Bdellovibrio bacteriovorus: one gene and its partner. Each later gene encodes a partner of the first gene's protein in a complex. Links are inferred from orthologs where the notes say so. Each region holds a gene or a part of one and is shown in the gene's direction. Other genes may lie near its edges.

Region 1 (3,270 bases):
GGTAAGCACGTTGCTGTAAGAGAAGGTGAGTACGTAAGAGCCGGTGAGGCGTTGATGGATGGTCCAACAAATCCTCATGACATTCTGGCGGTTCTAGGTGCGAAAGCTCTATCAGCATACCTTGTGAATGAAATCCAAGAAGTTTACAGACTTCAAGGGGTTGGTATCAACGATAAGCACATCGAAGTGATCGTTCGCCAAATGCTACGTAAAGTAGAAATCAGAGACGCTGGTGACAGCCGTTTCTTGGCGGGTGAACAAGTTGAAAGATATGCTTTCGACGAAGAAAACAGTCGTATCAACCGTGAAGGCGGACAACCTGCTACTAGCAGCCCGCTTCTTCTAGGTATCACGAAAGTTTCTTTGAGCACTGACAGCTGGATTTCAGCGGCGTCCTTCCAAGAGACAACAAAAGTTCTTACGGAAGCAGCGATCAATTCTCGCACAGACCATTTGCGTGGCCTGAAAGAGAACATCATTATGGGTCGCTTGATCCCAGCGGGAACAGGTTTGACTTCATACAAACGTTGGAAAGTGTCTGTAGCCGAAGACGACGATACATCATTCGTGGCATTGCCAGGAATGACGGCGTCAGCTCAGCCTCACCAAGGGTAGTAACTAAAGAAACCTGGGCGCCGATTTAGGTCGGCTCCTGGGGCAAAGTGTAAAAAGATCAAAAAGCGGAGCTCACACCACTTTTTGGACTATAAAAATAACAACAAAGTCTTGACCAGGGCGCTTTTGGCAATGTAAGTTCCAGCGTCTTGGATTAGATCTGCACTCCGACTCGTCGGAGTATTGAAAAATCGTTTAAGGGGTTTTAAAGTGCCTACTATTAACCAGCTCATCAAAAGTGAGCGTAAAGTTCAAAAGAACCAAACAAAGTCACCTGCGTTGGTTTCATGTCCTCAACGTCGTGGCGTTTGTACACGTGTTTATACTACGACTCCAAAGAAGCCGAACTCTGCTCTTCGTAAAGTAGCAAAAGTCCGTCTTTCTAATGGTTTCGAAGTTATCTCTTACATCCCAGGTATCGGTCACAACCTTCAAGAGCATAGCGTTGTCTTGATCCGTGGTGGTCGTGTGAAGGACTTGCCGGGCGTTCGTTACCATATCGTACGCGGTGTATTGGATCTTCAAGGTGTGAACGGTCGTCTGCGTTCTCGCTCTAAATACGGTACTAAGAGACCTAAGAAATAAGGATTGAGAAATGTCACGTCGTAAAAAGACCTTTAAAAGAGAAGTTATTCCAGATCCAGTTTTCAAGGATCTAGTAATTGCTAAATTCGTTAACAAAATGATGATCCAAGGTAAAAAAGCTACTGCACAGAAGCTTTTTTACGGAGCATTGAAAGAGCTTGAAGGCAAAATTCAAGGCGAAGAGCCAATGAACATCTTCAAAAAAGCTCTTGAAAACGTAAAGCCTTCTATCGAAGTTCGTTCTCGCCGTGTTGGTGGAGCGACTTACCAAGTTCCTGTAGACGTACGTCCTTCTCGTCGTTTGGCACTAGCAATGAGATGGTTAGTTGAGTACTCTCGCGAACGCGGTGAAAAAGATATGGCTAAGCGCTTGGCTGGCGAATTCGTTGATGCTTACAACAATAGAGGTAACTCTATTAAGAAGAAAGACGACGTTCACCGTATGGCTGAAGCGAATAAGGCTTTCTCTCACTACAATTGGTAATCTGTTTACATGTCAGCTAAAGATCCTAAAGTTGTAGCTGATCTCAAGTATACTCGTAATATCGGCATCATGGCTCACATTGATGCCGGTAAGACGACCACTACCGAACGCATTCTTTACTACACAGGTAAAAGTCATAAAATCGGCGAAGTTCATGATGGCGATGCTACCATGGACTGGATGGTTCAAGAGCAAGAACGTGGTATCACAATCACTTCTGCCGCGACCATGGCGTTCTGGAAAGATCATAGAATCAACATCATCGATACTCCGGGGCACGTGGATTTCACTATTGAAGTGGAGCGTTCTTTGCGCGTCCTCGATGGCGCGATTGCGGTATTCGACGGTGTGAACGGTGTTGAGCCTCAGTCTGAAACCGTTTGGAAACAAGCCGACAAATATAAAGTTCCAAGAATCTGTTTCGTTAATAAAATGGACCGTGTGGGTGCTGACTTTGTGATGTCTTACGGGACAATCAAAGACAAGCTCAATGCGAACCCAATCCCTGTTCAAGTTCCTATCGGTATGGAAGACACCTTTCGCGGTGTTGTCGATTTGTTAGAAAATCGCGCTTACATGTGGGACCAATCAGGAATGGGTGACCATTTCGAAATTACCGATGTTCCCAATGACATGAAGGAAGAAGTCACTCGCTTCCGTACAGAAGTCATTGAAAAGATCGTTGAGTTTGAAGACGAACTTTTAGAGAAGTATCTGAATGGCGAAGAAGTGACTGTGGCTGAATTGAAGCGCGCTCTTCGTAAAGGAACTCTCGAACTTAAAGCTTTCCCAGTATTCTGTGGGGCGGCTTTCAAAAACAAAGGTGTGCAACCTTTGCTTGATGGTGTGATCGACTATTTGCCTTCTCCTATTGAAGTGCCAGATATCGTAGGTCATGATCCACAAAAACCAGAAAAAGAAATTGTATGTAAGACAGACTTCGATGCGAATGTCGCAGCGTTGGCTTTCAAAATTGCCAATGATCCATTTGCTGGAACTTTGACTTACATCCGCGTGTACTCTGGCGAAGTGAAAGTGGGCGACCAACTTTTCAATCCGCGCACAGAGAAAAAAGAACGCATCCAAAAATTAGTTAAGATGCACGCGAACTCTCGTGAAGAGATCACAAGCTTGAAAGCCGGCGATATCGGCGCGGTTGTTGGTCTTAAGTTCACTGCGACCGGGGACACTCTTTGCGAGACGTCTCACGCTGTCGTTCTAGAAACGATCACTTTCCCTGAACCTGTTATTTCTGTGGCGATCGAAGCGAAGTCTTCAGCCGACCAGGAAAAAATGCTTCAGGGCTTGGAAAAATTGGGTAAAGAAGATCCTTCCTGCCGTCTAAGAAATGACCCGGAAACAGGTCAAATTCTTTTGTCGGGGATGGGAGAACTTCACTTAGAGATCCTTGTTGACCGTCTTTTGCGCGAGCATAAAGTTCAGGCCAACGTGGGTAACCCTCAGGTGTCTTATCGCGAAGGCATCTCATCTTCAGCTACGGTTGAACACGTTTACGAACGTGAAGTGGCGGGTGAGCAGCAGTATGCGAAAGTTTCTTTGACGATTGAGCCGATCTCTCAACATGA
Region 2 (3,188 bases), on another replicon or contig:
AAAACTCGGCTTTCAATCTTTGCAGAAGTTCCGTCGCCTCTTTCACTGGAAGCTCTTCGGGCAAAGTGACAATGTGGTATTTAGAAAGATCCTGGTTTCGCAGACACGCGTCGATGCTGCGGCTTTGTTCTCCCATCGGACCAAATTGCACTGCTTGCGCCATGCCTTTCGGAGCTTCCAGAAGAGCAATGAAGTGTCCCGTCGCAAAAGCATCCACAACCAGAACATCAAACGGCAAGGCAGGCCCATGCTGTCGAGGTCCACTTGTTACTTTTCCTAAAATCGCAAGCTCGGGAAGTCCCGGGGCTACATTGATGAATGCGCGCATGACCGCATTTTCGAAGAAAAGTTTCGCCAGGCTGTCCACCTTAATCAGATGGCGTGCGTATTCCTGCAAACAGGCTTCCCCCGTCCACAAAGCGATGGATAGATTCTTTCTGATTTCAGTAGGCTTAAAGCCAATGTCCGGAAGGTCGAAAAAGTCCTTATAGAAACTTTGATCCCCTAGTTCGACTAAAAGGACCTTTTTCCCCTCTCGACTTTTCTTGAGAGCCAGGGCCGCCGCTATAACGGACTTTCCCACGCCCCCTTTTCCGGTCACAAAGTGAATCTCTTGCTTCATACGTTCTAAGAGTGTCGCTGACCTCCGAAATATAGGCATTACGCGGTGCGATAGCGTTGCCTTCAGTCAGGGACTCTTCTAATATCCATCGGTTTTTATATTAGGAGAAAAAGACATGAAATCGAATGTAGAAAAAGTCTCTAATCTTTCCCGCAAATTGAGCATCGAAGTTCCAGCGGCTGCCGTTGAATCAGCTTTCAATAAAATCTACTCTGGCATCCAAAGAGACGTAACAATCAAAGGGTTCCGCAAAGGTAAAGCACCTTTGGCAACAATCAAAAGCATTTATGGTGACCGCGTAAAACAAGACGTTGTCCAAGAACTTGTTCAAAAACACTACGCGATGGCTTTGAGCGAACACAAACTTGAGCCTATCAGCTATCCAGAATTTGAATTCGCAGATCCAACAGAGAATAAAGATTTTTCTTTCTCTGCAAACTTTGACGTACGCCCTGATATCAACTTGAAGAAGTACGAAGGTTTGGAAGTTGAAAAAGAAAAGTTCGAACTTGATAACGCTAAAGTAGACCAAGTTTTGGAAAACATCCGTTCTTCACGTGCTACTTTTGAAACAGTGACTGAAGGTCGCGCCGTTAAAATGGGTGACATCGCGGTTATCGATTTCGAAGGCTTCATGGGTGGCGCGCCACTTGAAAACGGTTCTGGTAAAAATCACCATCTTGAATTGGGCGCAAAACAATTCATCGAAGGTTTTGAAGAAGGCATCGTAGGGATGAAAGCAGGAGAGACTAAAACTCTTTCTTTGAAATTCCCAGATCCATACCACTCTGCAGACCTTGCAGGAAAACCAGTTGAGTTCAAAGTCACTTTGAATGAAATCAAAGCAAAAGTATTGCCTGAGTTGAACGATGAGTTCATTAAAACTTTGGGCGGCCCAAGCGATCTAGAAGCTTTGAAAAAAACAATCAAGGAAGATCTTGAACAAACAGAGCAAAAACGTATCGACGACGCTTTCAAAAACCGTTTGTTGAAAGTTTTGGTTAAAGAAAACCCAGTTGAAGTTCCTCCATCTTTGTTGAAAGAACAAAAAGCTTCATTGGTTGAAGACTTCAAAAAACGCATGACTGAACAAGGCATGGGACCTAACGACTTCGCGTCTTACGTTGATAAATGGGACAGCGATTTCGAAAAAACTGCGGCGGAAATGATTCAATCTTCTTTCCTAGTTGATGCTATTGCGAAGAAACATGATTTGTTCGCGAAAAAAGAAGATCTAGATGCGAAATTCCAAGAATACGCTCAACAAACGAACATTGAAGAAGCACGCATCCGTGAATTCTACGGTCGTCCAGAGCAAGCAAGCCGTTTGACTTACATGATCACAGAAGAAAAAGTGATCGATTTCTTGAAAAAATCAGTAAAGGTTAAAGAAGTGCCTGCTGGTTCTTTGAAAGAAGAAGGCAACTAAGCTTATCTCTCAATTCTGAGAATAAAAAAGGCTCCCCAGGGGAGCCTTTTTTATTTTCCAACCAAGACTTTTAAGAAGGCTTCGGCTTGCCGAGACAGCTGATGCGCGCCCTTGTGAACGACAAACATCTTATAGCGGATTTTTTTTCCCAAATCCTCAAGTTGAGGAACCACTTTGATCTTCGTGTGGTAATCCAAAATGAACTCAGGAACAAAACCCACACCTAAACCCATCTGCGCCATCGAAACAATAGCCTCCCAGCTTTCGACCTCAACGGCGATAGCAGGCTCACTATGAAATTTCCTTTTATAGACCTGACGTAGCTCTTCAACCCCCGGACTTTCGCGCGTCACAAGGAATTCAGGCTTTTTAATCGAAGCTTTAACTTCGCTACTAGTGATGCAGGTGAAACTTCCTTCTTTTAAAAGCTTTCTTTCAAGTCCCGCGAAATGACCATCATCAATGACGATGCCCAACTCAGCGCGACCGCTTTTTACCTCACTAACGATAAAGGCTACATCCCCGACGCTGACATGAAGTTGAAGCTTGGGATATGGCGCTTTTAAGTCTTTAACGATGGATGGTAGAAGAAACTGGGCCACTGTGGAAGAAGTTGAAAGAAGCACTTTACCCGCAACTTCATTATTTAGGCTTTGAATTTGATCTTTTAAAAAATCGATCTGTTTAAAAAGGCCTTCTGAATTTTCTACAAGGTAATCGCCTTCTTTGGTGAGCTTAAAAGAGTTGCGGTTGTGAATCAAAAGCTCGCACCCTAAAGCTTCTTCAAGCTTGCGGATTGCCTGGCTAATTGCGGATTGGCTGACATTGTGAGCCTTTGCCGAGGCTCCTAAGCCGCCGGCTTTAGCCGCGGAAATAAAGTATCTAAGATGGTTTAAATTCAACTCCATAGATTAAGTATTACTTAATATTATATTGAATTTAATGAATTTTACTTATTAGGCTAGTCGCGTTAGGTTGCGCGCCAACAGGAGATCTTATGAAATCTTTGATGGTTGTAATCACACTTTTTTCAGTCAACGCTTTTGCCTCTTATCCACAATGCTCAATCAACGGCACAATGGTAGACCTTCTTCCCGAAGTTCATCCTCGCGCGGATATCGCAAGCTATGTTTTTGA

Evidence for each region.
Region 2: the proteins of rpsG (region 1) and tig are in contact, whole or in part, in a crystal structure (PDB 3GTY), measured with the Thermotoga maritima proteins. The link is inferred for Bdellovibrio bacteriovorus from one-to-one orthologs. Residues at the interface, in WP_004081843.1 of Thermotoga maritima: Lys34, Lys52, Lys55, Glu59, Arg62, Gln63, Glu66, Asn67, Lys69, Val71, Arg95, Ala109, Lys110, Lys111, Gly112, Arg113, Pro114, Glu117, Glu121, Ile124, Ala125, Tyr127, Asn128, Asn129, Thr130, Gly131, Lys135, Asp139, Arg142, Met143; in WP_004081061.1 of Thermotoga maritima: Glu122, Val124, Val129, Leu130, Tyr133, Glu188, Gly259, Ile262, Tyr263, Glu266, Ser270, Glu273, Gln274, Glu277, Arg308, Gln311, Ile312, Ser315, Tyr316, Glu325, Arg329, Arg336, Leu363, Phe366, Trp367, Arg373, Leu377, Arg381, Leu384, Glu387.

The regions. Positions count from the first base shown.
Region 1 is NZ_LUKF01000016.1:269,084-272,353, reverse strand. Bases 1-2,947 are described here. They hold rpsG (30S ribosomal protein S7), read left to right. Parts: upstream 1-1,210; coding sequence 1,211-1,684; downstream 1,685-2,947. Other genes in these bases: fusA (elongation factor G), read left to right, coding at 1,694-2,947; rpsL (30S ribosomal protein S12), read left to right, coding at 826-1,200; rpoC (DNA-directed RNA polymerase subunit beta'), read left to right, coding at 1-615. Also shown: more of fusA, read left to right, coding at 2,948-3,270.
Region 2 is NZ_LUKF01000001.1:384,805-387,992, forward strand. Bases 30-2,894 are described here. They hold tig (trigger factor), read left to right. Parts: upstream 30-737; coding sequence 738-2,051; downstream 2,052-2,894. Other genes in these bases: AZI85_RS01945 (ArsA family ATPase), read right to left, coding at 30-622; AZI85_RS01955 (LysR family transcriptional regulator), read right to left, coding at 2,102-2,894. Outside these bases: more of AZI85_RS01945, read right to left, coding at 1-29; more of AZI85_RS01955, read right to left, coding at 2,895-2,959; AZI85_RS01960 (hypothetical protein), read left to right, coding at 3,049-3,188. UniProt on the Bacillus subtilis protein: Involved in protein export. Acts as a chaperone by maintaining the newly synthesized protein in an open conformation. Functions as a peptidyl-prolyl cis-trans isomerase.